3 regions of the Tepidibacillus sp. LV47 genome follow, and region 1 is predicted to be linked to each of the others. Evidence: riboswitches for the same ligand, from Rfam matches in the RefSeq annotation. Region 1 holds a riboswitch; each other region holds the start of a gene.
What was found. Region 1 has a riboswitch for cyclic di-GMP ahead of ACMW72_RS04215 (Flp family type IVb pilin). Riboswitches for the same ligand answer to the same signal wherever they lie in the genome.
Positions count from the first base shown of each region.

Region 2: linked by a shared signal. The riboswitch ahead of ACMW72_RS08305 (RHS repeat-associated core domain-containing protein) and the one ahead of ACMW72_RS04215 (Flp family type IVb pilin) in region 1 are both predicted to bind cyclic di-GMP.
Region 3: linked by a shared signal. The riboswitch ahead of ACMW72_RS02280 (hypothetical protein) and the one ahead of ACMW72_RS04215 (Flp family type IVb pilin) in region 1 are both predicted to bind cyclic di-GMP.

Region 1 is NZ_JBLWIF010000002.1:218,040-221,184, forward strand. It holds gene ACMW72_RS04205 (response regulator) at 1-503, shown strand, start outside; gene ACMW72_RS04210 (hypothetical protein) at 574-1,053, shown strand; cyclic di-GMP riboswitch class I at 1,183-1,270, shown strand; gene ACMW72_RS04215 (Flp family type IVb pilin) at 1,403-1,618, shown strand; gene ACMW72_RS04220 (TadE/TadG family type IV pilus assembly protein) at 1,720-2,124, shown strand; gene ACMW72_RS04225 (pilus assembly protein TadG-related protein) at 2,117-3,031, shown strand; gene cpaB (Flp pilus assembly protein CpaB) at 3,045-3,145, shown strand, end outside.
Region 2 is NZ_JBLWIF010000006.1:56,847-59,991, reverse strand. It holds gene ACMW72_RS08305 (RHS repeat-associated core domain-containing protein) at 1-1,648, opposite strand, end outside; cyclic di-GMP riboswitch class I at 1,738-1,824, opposite strand; cyclic di-AMP (ydaO/yuaA leader) riboswitch at 2,045-2,199, shown strand; gene ACMW72_RS08300 (dicarboxylate/amino acid:cation symporter) at 2,292-3,145, shown strand, end outside.
Region 3 is NZ_JBLWIF010000001.1:464,266-467,410, reverse strand. It holds gene ACMW72_RS02285 (tetratricopeptide repeat protein) at 1-708, opposite strand, end outside; cyclic di-GMP riboswitch class I at 1,076-1,162, shown strand; gene ACMW72_RS02280 (hypothetical protein) at 1,324-1,722, shown strand; gene ACMW72_RS02275 (DUF3307 domain-containing protein) at 1,821-2,522, shown strand; gene ACMW72_RS02270 (ATP-binding protein) at 2,572-3,145, shown strand, end outside.

The DNA.
Region 1 (3,145 bases):
TTGAGGCAACAAAAAAAGTGAAAGAATTCTTTCCTGAATCTCAAGTGATTATTTTATCGATTCATGATGATGAAGGGTATGTTTTTGAGACATTAAGAGCAGGAGCTTCTGGCTATTTGTTAAAAGACATGGAAGCAATGGCTTTAATTGAAGCGATTCGTTCTGTAGCCAAAGGAAATGCCTATATTCATCCGCAAGTGGCGGGAAAAGTGGTTGATGAATATCGGCGATTGAGCAACAAAGAACTTCTTCATGATCGTGAACATGAACCCGTTTTTGTCAATAAAGCACCAGATTGGCGTCAAATATTGACTCAACGAGAGATGGAGGTTCTTCAACTCTTAGCGGAAGGAAACAGTAATCGCCAGATTGGTGAGAAATTGTTTATCAGTGAAAAAACAGTAAAAAATCATGTAAGCAATATTTTGCAAAAAATGGATGTCCAAGACCGCACGCAAGCAGTGATTACTGCGATCAAAAATGGTTGGGTACATATTTCCTAATGGAACGTGAAGGCGTTTCTCGAACCAGAGAAAGCATAGAGGCATATACTCTAGTAAGGAGGGGGCCGCTATGCTTTCTTTAGTTTTATGGATCATATGCCTCTATGGAATCGTTCTCCTTGGCTTTCGATTTTTATATTCCCATTTTTGCATGAAGTTAGCGAAGGAGATAGAGAAGGAAAACCTTCATTATCTGATATTGGCAAAAGATAATCAATCGATTATTGAATGGGTGATTCGTTCCCTTTGGTTTAATGAATGCACAGATGGAAAGCCAATCAAGATCACGATTATGGATTTTGGTTCCAGCGATGACACGCTGGAGATCATCCACCGTTTGACCTATAAATCGTTTCAAGTAAGAGTTATTCAAGTAAAAGAAATGACAGAAATGGAGATGAACATAGGGAGAATTGTGGAAGAAATAAGAGGAAACGGTGAACAAGTACAAATTATTGATCTAATGGACTATGATAAAAGGAGCAAACAAGGGGAAATTCAGCGATTCGAATATGCCGGTAGGTTCATTAGAGGAGGAAAAAGGGATTAAATTGCGTAAATCTTTTGGAAAAACGAATAAAAACAAGTATTTCAACCTAGCAAAAAATAGGAGGTTAGAAAGATAACAAATCTTATACTTCTTCATACAATGAAAGAAAAGAAAGGCTCAAAACAGAACAATCAATAAAGGCAAACTACTCGAAAGGGTAGGACGCAAAGCCATGGGTCTAAAGTTCAAAATGAACGATGATCGCCAGGTTGCTGATTGCTTCGTTACATATACGAACTCCTCAGCAACGTGAGGAGTTTTTTTCGTAGACTAAGCAGTCAGACCATTTATGCACCATTCGTGCTACTCCGAATACCAGTGAGCCGATATGAAAAGGAGGAATGGTCAAATGAAAAAGTTTTTCACAAAATTATGGGTAAAACAGTTGGATTGGAAGTTAAGAGCAAAGGAAGCACTAAAAAATGAAGAAGGGCAAGGGATGGTAGAGTATGGTTTAATCATCGCCCTTATTGCAGTCGTTGTCATTGGTGCTTTAGCAGCGATGGGTACAAATCTTGGTAATATGTTTAATTCAGTAAAAGATAAAATCATTGGTACAAACTAATTAACCCTATAAAGGCCCTACCTCCTCCGAGTAGGGCCTTATTTATACTGAATAAACCAAAAGTTGCTCCTTATGGAAAGTGTCGAGGGGGGGTTAGGTAATTGAAAAGGTTGATTATATCCCGATTAAAAGGAGAACAAGGCCAATCCTTAGTTGAGTTTGCCTTAGTTACTCCTATCCTTCTTTTGCTATTATTAGGAATCATCGAATTTGGACATATCTTTTACTCATATCTCATGATCGAAAATGCCTCAAGAGATGGAGCAAGATATGGCTCCGTTTGGGCAACAGATATGGAAATTAAACAAATTATCGAAGAAAAGACTTATTCTTTAGAGCCAAATAATCTCACCATCATCATTTCCCCTTCATACGAATACCGGCAAAGAGGGGGAAAGATTGAAGTGAGTATCGATTATGAAGTTCCTTTATGGGCGCCCGTATGGGGAGAGATTTTACCTAACCCTTTTCCCATATCCGCAAAGACGGTGATGCGAGTTGAATAACCAAAAAGGGAATATTTCGGTGATCATTCTGTTTGCTATGGCTGTCATCCTAGGCATGGCAGCTATGGTCATCGACTTAGGATATGTCATGTTAGAAAGACAAAGACTTTCCGATGGGGTAGATGCGGCAGCTTTATCTGGAGCACAAGAATTGGTAAATGGAACCACTCAAGCAAAGGAAACAGCAATCCAATATGCCATGGAAAATGGAGTTAATAACCCTGCGATTACCTTTGAAGGGGATTATAAGATCACAGTGACAGGGAAGAAAGAGGTTCCTTTTTTCTTCGCTAAAATTTTTGGTTTCAACCATACAGTGGTGGAGGCCAAAGCCTCAGCCCAAATGAAGCCATTGTCGAGCGCAAGAGGAATTGTTCCTCTCGCCGTAAAAGCACCGAACCCAGAAGAAGAAAACTACGGATTTACTTATGGTTCTCTTTATACGTTAAAATACGATCCCCAACATGCAGCAAATGGCAACTTTGGCCCCCTTGCTCTTGGCGGAAGAGGTGCTTCTAATTATGAGGAGAATCTTTTAAATGGTTACGAAGGGGTGTTGAGTATTGGCGATGTGGTCGATACCGAGCCGGGAAATATGTCTGGGCCTACAGAAAGGGCCATCTCAGAGAGAATCAAACTTAGTTCAGATTGTCAAACCTATGAACTAGCGAAAAAGAATCGAAACTGTAAACGAGTGATCTATCTGCCTGTTATTGATGACGTCAATCTAAAGGGGAGAGATAAGGTAACGATCATTGGCTTTGCAGCGTTTTACTTGGAGGAAGTTGGGGGTAATGGTAATCAATCATATGTCACAGGAAGATTCTTAAAAACGATTTATTCAGGTGATTGGAATGATGAGAATCAACATGATATTGGCTTATATGCGGTGAAATTAGTGGAGTAAGGGAGAGAAAGAAATGGAAATAACCAACCGGCGCTTATTCTTACTGGCATTATTTCTTGGGATCGTAACGACTTTTTTTATTTATCTCTATTTATCACGAGTTGAAACAGTAAG
Region 2 (3,145 bases), on a different contig from region 1:
TATAGGTCGTAACGGAGCCGTTTGGCATCGTCACACTTTTTAAGCGGCCGACTTGGTCATAGGTGTATGAAATCGTTTGGCCTAATGGGTTAGTGACCGTTTTGAGCTGTCCATATGCATCATACGAATAGCGTGTGATTTTGTTGTTCAAGTCTTTAGACTCCGTCACAAGTCCTCGCGAATCATATCTGAATTCTTCTTTTTGCCCTAACGGATATTCAACAGATATTAAATTTCCTTTCGCATCGTATGTCCGCTTCCATACCCGTCCTTCTCCGTCTTTAATGATCATAGGCAATTGAAGATTGGAGTCATAGGTAATATTCGATTCTTCTCCTAACGATGACTTTTCCACTGTAATATGATGAAACTCGTTATATTGAATGGATATCGTTTCAAGCGGTCCCGAAACATTGGTCAAGCGCTTTTGTTCGTCAAATGAATATGTGTATATGTTTCCAAGAGCATCTACTTTTTTCGTTATATTGTAGTCTTCGTTGTAAAAATAAGCCGTTGAATGTCCTAATCCGTCGTAAACCGTTACTTGATGATCTCCGTACTCATATCTGTATAGTAAATCACCCTCATGTGTCACTTTGGAGACGCGATCTCCTGTATAAGAAAACTGCTTAGTGCCAGTTTGAGAATCTGTCACTGACAGAAGGCGATGCTCGTTGTCATATGAATACGATTCCGTCGTTCCATCAGGATGCGTGACTTTTCGCAGTTCATTGTTTTCATAGGTATACGTTGTTACACGGCCAAGTGGATCGGTCATAGATGTGATGAGCTGACCGGCATATTCGAATGTAACGGTACGTCCATCGGGACTTTTTATTTCAACCAATCGACCTTGGGAATCGTAGCTCAAGTTCACGCGATTTCCATTGCGGTCCTCAACGGCGATTAATTTTCCGGCTACAGGGTCTGCGTTGGTTCGCCAAGGTGCATAATACCCTTTAAAAACATAAGTGGTTCCATGGGGTTGTGTTACGCGATATTCCTCTTTCGAAATTCGTTTTAGGGATGACTTGGCGAATCCTTCCGCAGTGTAATAGCCTTTATCAAGCGGATAATAAATCGCCGGATCGCCATCATACTCATCCACTAATAAACTTTCGTCTTCTTTGTGATAAGTATAATTCACCTTTGTTCCATCTGATTTAAATTCCGTGATATGAAACTCATCAAACATTTGTATGTAGTGATTATAAGGAAATGTCCAGCCATAACCGAAAGGTGACAAGCGATTCTTTTGGCTCGAATGATATAATCGCTGGATTGTCACTGGAAACCCATAAGAAGGGAGTATAAAGTCATCTCTTTGAACAAATGCATTCCCTTTTGGAATCTCTACAGGTTCCTCCAATACAGGTGGTTCCGGTGATTGGGCAAAGTGATGGTCGTTTAATAAACTTGGGATAGCTGAGTTGCCATCTGTATATTGGTTATTAAATAACGAAGCAAATCCTTGGGAATACCTAGGCGGCTGTCCAGGCTGCGGAAGCCATTCTTCTAGAAAAGGATTTAAAAATGCTTCAGGCGTAGCCGCTTCAGCTTTTTTGGTCATTCCAGGCAAAACAGAATTTGTGATGAGCAGAATAACCATGAAATAAATAATAGATTTGTAGAGAACTCGTTTCTTCAAAACAAAAACAACTCCTTTCCATCTACGATTTCCCATCAGTCTAAACACAAGGAACACCGTCGATGAAAAGAGTTTTAACGCACGAACCGTTCGGTAACCCAGCCATCCTAGCATTCACTTGCCTTAGACCTGTGGCTTTGCGTCCCCGGCTTTCGCCGGGTTTGCCTTTATCGCTGTTCAATTTCAAGTGATTTAACCTGTATCAATTTCTATATCGGATCATTTAAAAAAATTTTACATTTTAGATAAAATTTAATAACTTTATTTTGTTAAAGACGATGTTTTAAATAGTTGTTTAATAGTTTAACAAACAAAGATCATGGAACGAATCTATACTTCAGGAGAAGCGCATGATTGACTTTTATGTAAACTATTGTTAAGATAAAGTTAAATTGAATAGTCCGCACGCTGAATCATTTTTATATATGAGCGGAGGAACCAAGATTGTGGCATTGCCACTTGGGGTGAATCCTTAATATTTATCATTAAGGTAGGGCGACTCTCACGTCCGAACCCGACAGCTAACTTCGTAAGCGTCTCGAGGGGTAGGATCTCGTTTATTACGAGTCTTATTTTGGCGTATTTTAAGCCATAGAAGACTTTGCCCTTCTATGGCTTTATTTTATCTTCAAGGAGGTATGCTATGAAATTAACAGGAAAAATTTTGTTGGCATTAGGATTAGGGACATTGTTTGGTTTAGGATTAAATCTTTTTGCACCACATGTATTCCCATCAGTTGATCAATATCTTCTTACCCCACTAGGCAAAATCTTTCTTAACCTCATTAATATGTTAGTGGTACCCATCGTCTTTTTCTCTATTGCCCTTGGAACAGCTGGAATTGGTGATCTTAAGAAATTAGGGAGAATTGGAAGTAAAACATTAATCTACTTTATTTCTACCACAGCAATTGCAATCATTATCGGTTTAGCTTTAGCACTTACCATTCAACCTGGAGCAGGCTGGCAATTTTCTGTTGAACAAGCTAATTTTAAACCAAAAGAAGTTCCTCCTATTATGGATACCTTGCTCAGTATTATTCCAAAAAACCCCATTCAGTCCATGGCAAATGGAGATATGTTACCTTTAATTTTCTTCTCAGTTTTCATTGGTATCGGAATCGCAGCCCTAGGAAAAAAAGCGCAAACTTTCCACGCTTTTGTTGAACAAGGAAATGAAATTATGATGTATTTAGTTACTCTCATGATGAAGTTTGCCCCATATGGTACGTTTGGTTTAATTGCCTCGGCAATTGGTAAACAAGGGTTTACTGCGATCCGTGCAATGGGATTATACATGTCGGTTGTGATTCTTGCTTTATTCATCCATACGATTGCAACCTATGGTTCCATGATCTTATTCATTGCAAAAAGAAATCCGATCGACTTTTTCAAAGGATTCTTTCCAGCAATGGCCGTTGCTTTTAGTACATCAAGTAGTGGTGCAACACTGCCGGTATCAATGAAAACAGCACAAGAAAATTTAAAGGTACCTGA
Region 3 (3,145 bases), on a different contig from region 1:
GGTTCCAGCCTCACCGATAATGGTGACATATTCTGTTTTATTCAGCCGCTTATAGATTGAATGGAGAAAATTCGTTTCATCATCCCGTTCGATTAAAAACAGCGAATCAATCGATGCTTCGCTTTTTAAATGAAGAGGGGTGAAGCATTTTACTGGTTTTTCTTTGTTTTTGGCAATGATCTCTTTTTCAGGAGAATAATCAATTAGATCTTTTGTTTCTTGATAGACGGATTCTGATACAAGGATCGTCCCAGCTGCTGCTTGAGTTTGCAGTCTTTGAGCCGTATTGACCACATCTCCCATAACGGTAAAGTCTTTATCAAAATAGTTTCCCACGCTTCCAGTCACAACTTGGCCGTAATTGATTCCGATGGAAAGATTTAATGTTACACCTTTACTGGATAATCGTTTTTTTGAGAAATCTTGGATTAAGTCCATCATTTTCATGCCACACTTGACGGCTCTATAAGGATCATCACTATGAGGATATTTTGCACCGAAAAGAATCATGACACAGTCACCGATGTATTTGTCGATGGTTCCTTCCAATTCATATACAGGTTTGGTGATATAAGCAAAAGTTTCATTGATGATTTCCCGAACTTCTTCTGGATCCATTTTTTCCGACAATGCTGTAAAACCAGATACATCGGCAAACACGACAGCTACATTTCTTCTGTTTTCACTAAGAATCTCATAATTTTGCACAGAGCTTTCGATTTCTGATTGGGATATTTCATGTCCGCAGTTAAAGCAGAACTTGGCCATCATTGGGTTAGGCGAATCACAGGAAGAACATTTTATTGGAAATCTCATCCCACATAAAGGGCATTCCTTTGGATGATTTGATGGCAAGTGATAGCCGCAGTTAAAACAAAGAATAAGAATCCCTCCTTTAAAAGATTTTATAAAAAGTAGGTTTATAGATTGACAAAAGGTTTATAGATTGACAAAAAGTGAAGTTTATGGTTTATTTGTCTTAAAGAAAATTAGTAAATCATTCCAAATCTAATTATATACGGTATTGATAAGAATTGAAACGATTTTGTCGTTTTTTGTAAAAAACTTAATATTATGTCGATAATAGCAAACTTATCGAAAGGTAAGGACGCAAAGCCATGGGTCTAAGGAATGTTTATTCTATGATTGCCAGGTTGCCGAAACATAAGTTAACTAGGGTTGTGCTTAACGTTTGTTCGTTTTAAATAGCATGACTCGAGTTATTCATTGATTTGCCTAATAAGCAAATCATCTTGGCGCCTATGGCTTGTTCACATAGGTGCCTTTTCTTTTAGCGATAAGGGTCGAAAGGAGGTGAGAAGCATGAAAAGGATCATGTTTGTCATCATGACACTTGTACTCTTGCTTTCCAGCATACCAGTTGTCGCAGCTGAGAATAAACCAGTGATTTATACGGATACGATTACGGTAACAGAAGATGGTGGCAGATACCAAGTTGGCTTTATCAATGTTGAGTTTAAAAAAGATTTTATCGATCCAGCGAAGCTGCCAGCTACCTTTGAAGTAAAGGTTTATGCTGAGAATGGGGTAGGATATGTTGAATTTGCCCCAGACACACCAAATTTCTTTAAAAAGGTTCATATTCGCATCGATAAATACGATGGACTTCTTTACGATCAGGCAACAGGGGAAAATATTGAGGTTCATGTTAAGAAACAACAAATTCTAGCTGAGCATTTTTCACGTTATGCTTTTTACTGATAATCATCCATGAAAACCCTCTTAAATTTAAAGAGGGTTTTCATCTATCTTTTAAAGTATGTATTCGCATATTAAAATAAGACAGAGGGGTAAATGATGTGTTCTATTACTTACTATTAGGCCACCTGCTAGGTGATTTTACATTTCAAACCGGTAAAATTGCAGAAAATAAACTAAAAGATTGGAAATGGAATCTACTTCATGTATCAATTATTACGATTTGCATCTTGTTTCTTCTATTTCCTTGGAATTTTTACATGATAGGAATTGTGTTATTAAACGGGATTCTCCATTTTTTTATCGACTCATTTAAATCAAAAATATCCATTAAGAGTTCTTTAGGGTCACTACTCTATTTTATTTTCGATCAAGTCGTGCACATCATGATTCTATATTGGTTATCCACCATAATTGTTAAAATTTCTCCACCTTTGCTTATTGATGTACAAATCATCAAGTTTCTTATTATTCTGGTCTTTGTTTCATCTTTTTCCGCAATTTTGATTCAGTTTATACTTAAAGCTATTTTTCCTGCAAATCAGAAAAAATTTTTTAATGGAAATGAAAAGAGTGTTGGCGAATTAACAAGGGTTCTTTCTTTCTTTATTTTTTATCTAAGCTTTTCATTTTCTAAATATTCTTTAATCGGGTTATTGGCTATGATCATAGGGTTAATTATTTATTATAATACTAGCTGGCGTAAATGGATGAGCCTAAACTATTTTATAGCAAAACTTTCCATGGATGTATTGATATCTATAATCGGTTTTTTGTGTTTATTAACTATCATTCGTTTTTAAGATATACTTTTCACTAAGAGCCCCTACTTAGGAATGAGGTGCAATTTTGTTGACGAATTTGAGAACAATCATCTGTGTAGAATCAATAAAAAAGTACGAGGTTTTATTGGAAGTAATCAAAGAAGAATTTAAACCAGTAGTTCTTATTACAGATTTAATCCAATTGGAAACGGAATTGCGTTTAAACCAAGGGTCGGATTATACGATAATCTTTATGGATCATACATTCTTAAATCAAATGAATGAGCAGCTATTCCACGTTCTACAAAAGCCTCAATACGTAACGATTGGTTTATATAAAGATAGTATAGATCTGATTTCAATGGGATCTTTCCTTTACGATATCCTTGAATGTAAGAATGAGTTTGCAGTGAGAAAATTTCTTTATAAGCTTAAAAATGATCTAACGCGTCAACAAAAATTAGATTCCTTAGAAAGGGAAGTACAACGGTTCTATAGTATTGGGAAAGAATTGTCTGCTGAGAAGGATATTAACAAGCTACTAAATCTAATCATGGATTCATCAATAGAAATGACTTCTGCTGATGCCGGAACGATCTATATCGTTGTGGATCAAGAAAACTTAGAATGGTCTGTTTATGAAAGAAATGCCAAAAACAAAC